Regions from separate parts of the Lysinibacillus sp. FSL R5-0849 genome, predicted to be linked through region 1. Evidence: riboswitches for the same ligand, from Rfam matches in the RefSeq annotation. Region 1 holds a riboswitch; each other region holds the start of a gene.
What was found. Region 1 has a riboswitch for lysine ahead of MKY80_RS01295 (amino acid permease). Riboswitches for the same ligand answer to the same signal wherever they lie in the genome.
Positions count from the first base shown of each region.

Region 1 (4,209 bases):
GGAGCTCAATATAGCTGTCCTTCATTCTTTTAAAGAGAATGGTGTGAGCATTGTAGATCATCATACTGCTGCTCAGCAGTTTAAATTATTTGAGGAAGCTGAGGAATCAGCAGGGCGAGAAGTTACGGGTAACTGGACATGGTTAATCCCACCACTTTCCCCTGCGACCACTCATATATTCCATAAGCCTTATGTAAATACCTACCATACGCCCAATTATTTTTATCAGAAACCATGTTATTAACTTTAAAGGAGTTGTTCATAAACGAACAGCTCCTAAGTACCTTTTTAGGAGAGAGGCAATTCAAGATGTTGAACCAAAATATTTCGAATATCCCTTGGCAACAATTGACGACACCTTATGGCAGAGGAACAGACATTCCTCGCCTAATTGAACAGGAACAATATCAAGAGCTGACTGAACTAATCGAACATCAAGGAACACTTTGGCAGGTGACGCCATGGGTTTTGCTTATTCTTTTAAAAAAGCTTTCAAGTAAAAATGTGAAGGAAGTCTCCTTAGCAGAAATAGAGCTTTATTTAGCTGTGGCTCATGCAATAACTGAGGATTATCAAGATTCAACACATAACGTTTCAACGATGCAAGAGCTTTTGGATACGAAATATTTATGGGTGGAAAATGAAGAGGATGATGAGCTGGAATGGGAGGAAGATACACCTAGAGGCTATGAACCAGAAGCTTTTTTAGGCTATTATTATTTTAGTTTTTTACTCCTTCAAGAGGCAATCCCTGTTTTTACTGCTATTAAGGCACATACCAAGAGCACAACAGAGGAACTTGAGGAACTGCTAGCCTTACTAAAACATCAAAAAAAGAAATGGATATAGACAAAAAGCAGATGGGGTCAGATCACTTCCCCAACTGCTTAAATTTAATGGACATATTCATCTTTAGAGGCTCGCATGGAACATAAGAAGAGTGTCATAGCAACAACAACAAAGAGCCAGCCGGCAATATTCCAACCACCAAATAAATCATGGAGGTATCCGAAAAGAATCGGCCCAATGGCAGCGAATAAATAGCCCAATGATTGTGCAAACCCTGATAGATCAGCGGCTTCAAATGCTGTACGTGTGCGAAGTGTAAAGAACATCATTGCTAATGCGAATGAAGCTCCACCTGCTAAACCTAGAAGGATCATCCATAATATCCCCAACGTTGTCCATTCCATTACAACGCCGACAAATCCTACTAAATAGAACGATGTAAACATAAGGACAAGTGGTCTTTGTGAAGTCATTTTACCAGCAATAATGGGGACAGCCAATGCCATGGGGACTTGTGAGAATTGCATAATGGAAAACATCCAACCAGCTTTATCAGGAGCCAATCCCTGCGCAATATAAATTTCAGGAATCCAAGCTGCTGTCGTATAAAATAATAAAGATTGTAAGCCCATTGCACCTGTTACTGCCCATGTAACAGGTGATTTCCAAAGGGGTTTACCTGTTTTTTTGGCCGTAGTAGCTGGTTCTGGCTTATTCAATTTCAATTGAGGTATCCAAATTAAAATCGTTAATACGACTAATATAAGCGCCACAGCCAATGCTCCCTGCCAACCTAGTGAAGAATTAGCTATTGGATAACTAATACCTGCTCCAAGTCCAGCCGTTAAGTTCATCGACATAGTAAAAAATGCCATTAGTAACCCTACATGGTATGGAAATTTTAATTTTAATAAACCTGGAATCAACACATTTCCAAATGATATGGCTACGCCAATGAGCACTGTGCCAAATACAAGTAACCCTGTTGTACCGAGGGAGCGTAGTACAATTCCTAAGGCCAATAAAATCGTGGATAAAAATAAGGTTAGCTCAAGCCCAAGTTTTCGTGCTACAACTGGTGCGAATGGTGATATAGTGGCAAAAGCAAGCAATGGAATAGTTGTCAAAAAACCGGCTAGAACATTGGAAATACCAAGATCGTCACGGATAAAGGATACAATTGGACCCACAACAGTTAGTGGCATTCGTAATGTAGACGCTATAAATATTATTCCAAAAACTAATAATAAGGTTGTTCCCTTCCAGCTAATTTTTCTATTCGTGTAGCTGGCGGAATGATCATGTAAAGTCAAAATTATTCCCCCCGTTATTACCATTCTAATTGAACTACTATAACACTTTATTACACTATTAAAAATAGTGGAAAATTCACAAAATACAAAACATTAATGGTTATATTGAAATGTCTTAGGTCTTATGTTAGTATAGTAAATATCATAAATTTAATAATTATATGCCTCATGTTTGTAATGAGGTAGAGGTCGCGATATTTATAAGTAAGCTTATTGAAATGACAAGCATTGAAGAGATTAGCTGAAAGGAAATATTGCCGAAGTGTGAGGGGACTTGAAAACCTCATGCTGGGGCTGTCTCCGAAAGGAACAGAACTGTCACGTTTGTACAACGTGTTGAGCTATCGTTTAGGAAAAACTGAGGATTAACTTAGCCATCACATTGTTCATGTGATGGCATTTTTTTGCCTCATAAATAGGAAGGAAGCTATATCGTGAGTGAAATAAAAGTAAATCAGCTCGGCCATAATGCACCGAAGCTGAAAAAAGAATTAAAAAGCCGTCATATCACAATGATTTCTTTAGGCGGTACAATTGGTACAGGGCTATTTTTAGCCAGTGGTGGTGCCATTGCACAAGCAGGACCGGGAGGCGCATTGCTTGCCTATGCCTTAATCGGTATTATGGTATATTTTTTAATGACAAGTTTAGGGGAAATGGCTGCCTATATGCCATCCTCGGGTTCTTTTAGTACGTATGCGACAAAATTTGTAGATCCCGCTCTAGGCTTTGCACTAGGCTGGAACTATTGGTATAACTGGGCAATTACGATTGCAGCCGAAATTGCGGCAGTGTCATTAATTATGAAATATTGGTTCCCAGATAGCTCATCAGCACTTTGGACAGTATTATTTATTGTAATTGTACTGACATTTAATTTATTGTCTGTAAAGAGCTATGGTGAAAGTGAATATTGGTTTGCGATGATTAAAGTGGCTACGGTCATTGTATTTATTATTATTAGCATATTAATGATTTTTGGTATTTTAGGTGGACAGGCACCTGTAGGTTTTACAAATTTCTTTATTAGTGATGGACCATTCCATGGTGGCTTCCTTGCTACATTTGGTATTTTCCTTGCAGCAGGATTTTCATTCCAAGGAACAGAGCTACTTGGGGTAACAGCAGGGGAAACAGATGATCCTGGAAAAAATATACCGAAGGCAGTAAAATCGGTGTTTTGGCGTATTATTTTATTTTATATTTTAGCTATTGCTGCTATAGGGATGTTAATTCCATTCACAGATGAACGCTTATTATCGGAGGATATCGCTGTATCTCCATTTACTCTCGTGTTTGATCGTTTAGGTATTGCTTTTGCTGCCTCCTTAATGAATGCCATTATTTTAACGGCTATGCTATCAGCAGGTAATTCTGGACTGTATGCATCTTCACGTATGCTATGGCAATTAGCAGTGGATGGTCATGCTCCTAAATTCTTTGCAAAGCTAAGTCGTCGAGGTATTCCGATTTATGCATTGATCGCAACATTAGCTGTAGGCTGTGTAGCGTTTTTAGCATCATTCTTTGGTGATGGGGTTGTTTATATCTGGCTATTAAATGCCTCTGGGATGTCAGGTTTTATTGCTTGGCTAGGTATTGCATTTAGTCATTATCGTTTCCGTCGTGCTTTCGAGGCACAGGGCTTAGATCCAAAGCTATTACCGTATAAAGCAAAGCTATACCCATTCGGTCCACTATTCGCCTTTACTATTTGTATGATTGTTGTAATTGGACAGAATTACACAGCGTTTATCGGAGGTACAATCGATTGGTATGGTATCCTTGTTTCCTATATTGGTATTCCACTGTTCCTATTGCTATGGCTAGGGTACAAAATTAAACATAAAACAAAAATGCTTCCTCTTAAAGATTGTGATTTAAAAGTGGAAAATTAAATAGAAGAGCTGTTCTATAAACCGCTGTATAATGGTTGATGGAACAGCTTTTTTTATATAGAGACCTTTAAAATTATTACTAAATTAATATCATATATATGGTAGTATACTATAGATATGGAAGTGTGATTTTTGACTTTCTAGTAGAGAGAGGTGCATGAAAATGCAAAAACATATTTTACTAGTGGAAGATGATGAGGCTATTCGCG
Region 1 covers NZ_CP152004.1:263,712-267,920, forward strand. The annotation lists gene MKY80_RS01280 (nitric oxide synthase oxygenase) at 1-244, shown strand, start outside; gene MKY80_RS01285 (hypothetical protein) at 310-849, shown strand; gene MKY80_RS01290 (MFS transporter) at 894-2,126, opposite strand; lysine riboswitch at 2,278-2,454, shown strand; gene MKY80_RS01295 (amino acid permease) at 2,537-4,000, shown strand; gene MKY80_RS01300 (response regulator transcription factor) at 4,164-4,209, shown strand, end outside.

Region 2 (4,209 bases), 1.9 Mb from region 1:
TTATATGAACTTGCAGAAGGTAAAAAGCTTCGCTATGTAGGTCGTCCTGCAATGAGCTCAACTTCTGAAGGGGATGCAGATTCTCATAAAGCAGCTCAATCATCACTTATTGAAGAAGCAGTTGCTGAGCCAGTAAAGGTTAAATAATAACATATAAATATTGATAGCTGGGCTACTTGCCCATAAGCAGTAGCCCTTTTATGTGCGTCATGCACGTTAATCAAAGGAGGAAATGAAAGTGGCTGAAATTAAAGTCCCTGAATTAGCAGAATCGATTACAGAAGGTAGTATCGCACAGTGGGTAAAAAAAGTGGGCGATCGCGTTGAAAAAGGTGAATTCATCGTTGAACTTGAAACAGATAAAGTAAACGCTGAAATCATTTCTGAAGAAGCAGGTGTATTAACACAAATTTTAGCTGAAGAAGGCGATACTGTACTAGTTGGTCAAGTTATTGCTATCGTAGAAGCAGGCGAAGGCGCAGCAGCTGCACCAGCAACGGCGGCTCCAGCTGAAGCAGCTCCAGCTCCAGCAGCGCCACAAGCGGCTCCTACAGCACCAGTTGCAGCAGCTCCTGTAGTAGAAGAAACTTCTGGTGAGCGTGTTATCGCATCTCCAGCGGCACGTCGACTTGCACGTGAAAAAGGCATCGACCTTGCAGCGGTATCTCCAGTAGATCCACAAGGCCGTGTTCGTGTACAAGATGTGTCAGCACATGGTACAGCACCAGCAGTACCAGCACCAGCACCAGTAGCAACTACAGGTGGCCCAGTTGTATTCACACCAGCTGCTAATTCTGACCGTGTAACAATTGAAAAAATGAGCCGTCGTCGTCAAACAATTGCAAAACGTTTATTAGAAGTTAAACAATCAACAGCAATGTTAACAACATTCAACGAAATTGACATGACAAACATCATGGCACTTCGTAAACGTAAACAAGAAGAGTTTGTTAAAGCAAACGACATCAAACTTGGTTTCATGTCATTCTTCACAAAAGCTGTTGTTGCAGCACTGAAAAAATACCCATACGTAAACGCTCAAATCGTTGGCGATGAATTACATTTAAATAACTTCTTTGATATCGGTATTGCAGTATCAACTGAAGAAGGTTTAGTAGTACCAGTTGTACGCGATGCAAACAGCAAAAACTTCGCAGAAATCGAAAAAGATATCGCTAGCTTAGCGACTAAAGCTCGTGAGAAAAAACTAGGCTTAAATGACATGGCTGGTGGATCATTCACAATCACAAACGGTGGTGTATTCGGTTCATTAATGTCAACACCAATTATGAACGGTACTCAAGCTGGTATTTTAGGTATGCACTCAATTGTTAACCGTCCAGTTGCAGTAAATGGTGAAGTTCAAATCCGTCCAATGATGTACGTAGCACTTTCTTATGATCACCGTATCATCGATGGAAAAGATTCTGTAGGATTCTTAAAAACAGTTAAAGAATTAATCGAAAATCCTGAAGATTTATTATTAAATTCATAAATCCTTTAAACCCTGTAAACTTTGTTTTACAGGGTTTTTTTCTTGGTTTTCTGTATCACTAAAGTCTTTAGTGATTTTGAAAATACGAAACTATTTTCTTAGTATAAAAACCATTGATAGTAAAAATTTGTGGTTTTCCGGCGGATATATTGACAAAAATACATAGATTAACAATGGATAGGTCAAGCATAATACCCTAATATTGTCATTAGTCAGAAAAATGCTAAAACTCTCTTGACGTACATACTAGTTTTATAGTAGTATCTAAATATCAATTAAATAAACAAACCTCACTAACCTATAACAGTGAGGTAGAGGCGCGGTATTTATTAGTTCATTGTTGAGTACAAGCAAACAAAGACGCAATGAAGAAGGAAATATCGCCGAAGTATAAAAGGAGCTCGTACTTTTATGCTGGGTCTGCAGTGAATAAGTGCAGGACTGTCCTAGTGAATTCAATTCCAGGTTTACTAGGTTGTGCTATCTCGGAAACATGGAATTATAGTGAGGATTTGGGCAACTGTCATAAAAGGTAAGACCTAAGTTCACAAAACTTAGGTCTTTTTTCGTACAGTTGTCTTATTTTTTTACAGAAAAGGGGAGTTTTTCATGAAAAGAAAATGGCTGTTAGTAATGATCTCTATCATGACGGCAATTGTGCTAGCTGCATGTGGCACTAGCGACAAAAAAGAAGGCAGTTCAGGAGAAGCTGGCGCAGATAAGGAAGACGGCGGCGGTGAATTCCGAATTGGAATGGAGGCTGGCTACCCACCATTCAACTGGACACAGCAAAATGATGCAAATGGTGCGGTGAAAATTGCAGATAATGCAGAATATGCAGGCGGCTATGATGTACAAATGGCGAAAAAAATCGCTGAAGGCTTAGGCAAAGAATTAGTGATCGTTAAAATGGAATGGGACGGCTTAGTACCAGCGCTACAATCAAATAAAATTGATGCAATTATCGCAGGCATGTCGCCAACAGAAGAACGTAAGAAAACAATTGATTTTACAGAAAACTACTATACTTCTGATTTTGTTATGGTTATTAAAAAAGGCAGCAAATATGAAGGGGTCAAATCCATTCAAGATTTCTCTGGAGCAAAAATTACATCACAACTTAATACATCCAACTACAATGTGATAGACCAAATCAAAGATGTTAATAAACAAACAGCAATGGAAAGCTTCCCAGCTATGCGTGTAGCTTTAGAGGCAGGCAAAATTGATGGCTATGTTGCAGAACGTCCAGAAGGTATTTCCGCAGCTGCTGCCAACGATAAATTCACATACGTAGCATTTGAAGAGGGCTTCGATACAGATCTTTCAAATACGTCAATTGCTGTAGGCTTACGTAAAGAAGATGCGAATCTTGATAAAATCAATGAAATTCTAAAAGGAATTTCTGAAGATGATCGCCAAGCGATTATGGAAGAAGCTATTTCTCAGCAACCAGCAGCACAATAAAAAAATGGCACGGACTATTGACTAGTCCGTGCACTATCATTTCATCATTATTAAAATGAGAACCTCTCTACATAATGATAATGTCCTAGCGAAATAAAACATAGACTAGTAGAAAGAGCTAGGGCACGAAAAAGATAGCAAGCAACATGACATTGTTAGGAGGAACATCATGAGTCTTGAATGGATACTTTCAATTATTGAAAACAACTGGCAAATGTTTTTACGAGGTGCGTATTATACGTTACTAATTTCGACTATAAGTACAATTATTGGTGCATTTATCGGATTTTTCATCGGAATTATGCATACGATTCCAGTTCGTAAAAAAGGTGTGAAATTTTATGGCTTAAAGCTTATTAATTTTATACTCACATGCTATGTTGAATTTTTCCGTGGTACACCAATGATTGTACAGGCTATGGTTGTCTACTATGGATTAGATATTGCATTTGGCATAGACATGCACTTTATTACAGCAGGGATTTTAGTCGTTTCTCTTAATACAGGTGCCTATATGGCAGAAATTGTTCGCGGTGGTATTGTATCAATTGATAATGGTCAATATGAGGCAGCATCGGCTATCGGTATGAATCACTTCCAGATCATGCTTCACGTAGTTTTACCACAAGTAGCGCGTAACGTACTACCTGCGACAGGCAACCAATTAATTATGAATATTAAAGATACAGCCGTATTAAACGTTATTGGAGTAACAGAATTATTCTTCCAAACAAAATCAATCTCTGGTAACAACTTCCGTTATTTTGAATCATTCTTTGTAGCTTGTATTCTTTACTTCATCATGACATTTACTGCATCACGTATTCTGCTATATGTTGAAAAACGATTAGATGGACCAGATGCTTATCAAAAAGAACAAAAAGAAGCAATTTAGGGGGACGCACAAATGGCAGTCATTAAAATTGAGCATTTAAGTAAATCATTTGGACGTAACCAAGTGTTAAAGGATGTTAATTTTCAAGTGGAAAAAGGGGAAGTCGTTTGTTTAATTGGTTCCTCTGGTTCTGGTAAATCCACTTTACTTCGTTGTATTAATTTATTAGAAACACCAAGTGGTGGGCAAATTATTTATCAAGGGGAGGACATCCTAGACGAAAAACACAATATCCAAGAATATCGAACACATCTAGGCATGGTATTCCAGCAATTCAATTTATTTAACAACCACAATGTTTTAAATAATTGTACAGTGGGTCAAATAAAAGTTTTAAAACGTTCGAAAAAGG
Region 2 covers NZ_CP152004.1:2,208,031-2,212,239, forward strand. The annotation lists gene MKY80_RS10835 (2-oxoglutarate dehydrogenase E1 component) at 1-147, shown strand, start outside; gene odhB (2-oxoglutarate dehydrogenase complex dihydrolipoyllysine-residue succinyltransferase) at 239-1,495, shown strand; lysine riboswitch at 1,800-1,986, shown strand; gene MKY80_RS10845 (transporter substrate-binding domain-containing protein) at 2,105-2,962, shown strand; gene MKY80_RS10850 (amino acid ABC transporter permease) at 3,132-3,857, shown strand; gene MKY80_RS10855 (amino acid ABC transporter ATP-binding protein) at 3,870-4,209, shown strand, end outside.
Region 2: it holds a riboswitch for lysine, as region 1 does, so the genes downstream of both, MKY80_RS10845 (transporter substrate-binding domain-containing protein) here and MKY80_RS01295 (amino acid permease) in region 1, are expected to answer to the same signal.

Region 3 (4,209 bases), 1.5 Mb from region 1:
GTTTGTTACGTAAGTAGCAATCTTTTGAGACTGAGGAGATTGTACAATACCCCAGCTTACTAGGAATGCCCATAAACCGTTAGATAAGTGGAAAGTTGCTGATAAAATACCAACAATGTAGAACCCAAGCATGAATGGATTAGCAACAATATTCGCCATCATGTCGTAATCAACGTGTGTTCCAAGTGCTTTTTGAATACGAGTTTGGAAAATATGCCATGCAATGAAAATCACTAGGAATACACCAGTGAAACGTTGTAATGAGAACATCCAGTTACGGTATGTGCTGAAACGTCCTGTGTTTGGTGAAGCAGTGAATGCAATGAACACTCCATAAAATGCATGGAACATCAATGGAATATAGATGACAATCCATTCAACTAGGATAAGGAATGGAATCTTTTCCATTACTGCGGTAGCATCGTTATAACTATCTGCCCCGCCTGTTGCTGTAAAGTTAATGAACAGGTGCATCGTTAAAAACAGACCTACTGGAATGATCCCAAGTAGAGAATGTAAGCGACGCCATAAAAACTCTCGATCTTTCGACAAGACTGTTACCCCCCTTAGTACTTAAAATAGCACAACAAAAGAAGTCATCATTTTGTAAATGATACTTCATTGACTGTGTATTTCATCATGGTACAATATTATGACATGTTTATTGTACTCTCAAGAGCTACGAGCGTCAAGGCAACTCGGAGTTTTTCATAGAGCTTATTAAAGAACTAATCTAGTGCATAATGCGTCGTTTTTTCTCGAAAAATCTACCATTACTTTATTAACGTTAAATTATAAGAAAATTCTAAGAAAGAAGGATAACAATGTTAAACACTCCATCTCCTACAATCTCATCCTTTGGTTATGAGATCATTCGCGATCATATTCTATCTTCTATACTCGGTAAACATGAGGATGATGTCCTTTATTGGGCAGGTAAAGAGCTTGCGCGCAAGTTTCCATGTAAAAGTCAAGACGAACTAATCGCATTTTTCGCAGATGCCTGTTGGGGTACATTAGAGCTAATGAAAGAATCGAAGGACGGACGTATTTTCCAGTTGACAAACGACCCTGAAATCTTGCAAATCAAACAACGCAGCTTCAGACTTGAAGCAGGATTTATAGCTGAACAGATTCAGCTAGCTAAAGGCTATTTAACAGAATGTTATGATGAAAAACGTGAAAAGCAACATTACGTTATGTTTACAGTCAAATGGGACGTGAAGGAACGAATTATGCATACGATTCCAACAGAGTAACAAAAAAGGATTGTCTCCCCATTCAATAAACGGGATGACAATCCTTCCTTTTATTTCGGGCAATTACAGAAAATGCTGTTTCTTCTATTATTATATGTAAAGAGCCTGCTCTAAATTAAATTCATCATGCAATGCATTTGCTGCACGAATCATTTCATCCTGTGGTACTACAACAGACACTTTAATTTCTGAGGTGCTCACCATCTTCACAGGGATATTCTCACGACGTAAACGATCGAACATGCGAGCAGCGACACCTGGATTCGAAACCATACCGGAGCCAACTATCGAAACTTTCGCCAATCCAATTTCGAAATCAGCAAAGCTAAAGCCAAGTGATACTTTACTATCCTCTAAAACACGTAAAGCTTCTGCAAATTCTTCTTTCAAAATCGAAAAGGACACAGTTGGTTTTAATCCATCAATGATTGCTTGAACAATGATATCCACGTTGATGCGATTTTCAGCAAGAGTTGAAAATATATCCGCTAATGAAGCATGTGAATAAGCATCATACCCAATTGTTAAACGAATAACATCTGATTCAAAGGCAACACCACGCACTACTAAATTTTTCTCCATCTCTACTTCCTCCTTCAATAAAGTACCTACTGACTCCACTAAACTAGAGCGTATGATCACTGGCATTTGGAACTTTTTAGCTAACTCCACTGCACGTGGATGAATGATGTGTGATCCTAAATGTGCTATCTCTAACATTTCATCATAGGAAATTTCCTGTAGTTTTTGTGCCTTTACAACAAAGCGTGGATCTGCTGTATACACACCATCAACATTCGTGTAAATGTCTGTCCGATCAGCATCTAATGCAACAGCAAGTGCAACGGCTGTCGTTTCGGTTCCACCTTTCCCAAGCGTTGTTATATTTTGGTCATTGTCAATGCCTTGATCTCCAGCAATAACGACGATTTGTCCTTGCAGCAAATGTTCATCAATACGGCTAACATCGATATGATTGATCCTTGCATGACTATGCATATGATCCGTGGAAATGCCAGCCTGCCAGCCTGTTAGTGACACCGCATTATAGCCAGCTTCTTGTATTGCAATGGCAAATACGGAGCTTGATAACTGAGAGCATGAAGATACAACTGCATCTAATTCACGTTTTGACACATCATCCGTGAAATGAAGTACGCTCATTTTCACATCCTGTATCGTTTGTCTCATCGCACCAACTACTACTACCACATCGAATCCTCTATCTCTTTCAGCAATTGCTTTTCGTGCAGCCTCTTGAATTTGTTCGGGCGATGCTAAAGCAGCCCCTCCAAATTTCATTACTATTCTAGACATTTCTTTTGTTCTCCTTTCCAGTCATGTAATTCACCTAAAATGAGGTGTAAAACAGCCTCTAGAAAACTAAAAAGGCAGCCTTCACAAAACGTGAAAGCTGCCTATAACATGTACAATAACGAAACTTGCGCATGTGTGATAGCTCTCCGAAACGTTTAGAATCGACAGTCTTACATTTTTTAAATGCAAAACCAGTACAACAGCGGAAACAACAATGCTGTACTTCGGCAAGGTCCCCTTTCACGCAATGTCTTAGGATTTGTTCATCCTCTTTTGCGCTACTTTTGAATCTTGCACCTCTATCATCACCTTAAAAGTGATTATATTAAATTTTTCCGCCCTCATATAGCAAGTGGGCTAATAACATTGGATCATAATGTTATTTACAACCTTAGCATATGTCTATTCCTTTGACAATGTCTCCTGCTGAAAATAGGCATAAATATGATTTGCTAAATTAGCTGGCATCCCAGCTTCCTGTAAAGCTAGCTCACTAGCCTCCCGTATTTTCTTCACGGAACCAAAGTGTTTCAGTAACTGCTGTTTTCGTTTTGGACCGACACCTTCGATTTGATCCAGAACAGACTGTATAGCATGCTTTTCATGCTGTTGACGCAAGAAGGTAATCGCAAAACGATGGACTTCATCTTGTATTCGTTGTAATAAATAAAAACCGTCACTTGTACGTTTTAAGGCAATGACCTCTGGCGGATCACCAAACAATAGCTGGGATGTATTATGCTTGTCATCCTTTGCTAAACCAGCAATAGGTATAACTAGTCCTAATTCATCCTCTAATACTTCACGCGCAACTTCCATTTGACCTTTACCACCATCAATTAGCACTAAATCTGGTAATGGAAGACCTTCCTTCAAAACACGAATATAGCGTCGACGGATTACCTCTTGCATAGCACCATAATCATCATGCTTGGCTGCTGTACGGGTTTTATATTTGCGATATTCCTTTTTGGCGGGTTTGCCATCAATAAAAACAACCATTGCAGATACGGCGTCTGTTCCATGCATATGACTATTATCAAAAGCTTCAATTCGTAATGGTGTCGTTATGCCCATTGCATCACCAAGTGCCTCGCATGCACCAATAGTACGTTCTTCCTGTCGTTCAATAAGTTGGAATTTAGCGGACACTGCAATTTCAGCATTTTTCGTCGCTAAATCTACCAACTCCTTTTTTTGACCTCGTTTTGGCGTAAGAACTTTGATACCTAACAATTCCGTTAAAATGGCACCATCAATTGCTTGTGGAATAAAAACTTCTTTTGGCTTAATATGTTCTGGTTTTTCATAAAACCGTCCCACAAATGTTAGGAACTCTTCCTCTGCGTCTTGATAGATCGGGAAAATAGAAACATCTCGCTCGATCAGTTTACCTTGCCGAACGAAGAAAACCTGAACACACATCCATCCTTTTTCCACAGCATAGCCAAAGATATCACGGTTAGTAGTGTCACTTGATACTATTTTTTGCTTCTGCATAACTGTATCAATATGGGCGATTTGATCACGAAACTCCTTAGCTCGTTCAAACTCTAAGTTTTCGGCAGCCGCAAGCATTTTTATTTCAAGCTCCTTTTTGACTGCCTCCACACCGCCGTTAAGAAACTTCGTC
Region 3 covers NZ_CP152004.1:3,403,816-3,408,024, forward strand. The annotation lists gene MKY80_RS16740 (succinate dehydrogenase cytochrome b558 subunit) at 1-552, opposite strand, end outside; gene MKY80_RS16745 (YslB family protein) at 825-1,259, shown strand; gene MKY80_RS16750 (aspartate kinase) at 1,350-2,576, opposite strand; lysine riboswitch at 2,708-2,886, opposite strand; gene uvrC (excinuclease ABC subunit UvrC) at 2,979-4,209, opposite strand, start outside.
Region 3: it holds a riboswitch for lysine, as region 1 does, so the genes downstream of both, MKY80_RS16750 (aspartate kinase) here and MKY80_RS01295 (amino acid permease) in region 1, are expected to answer to the same signal.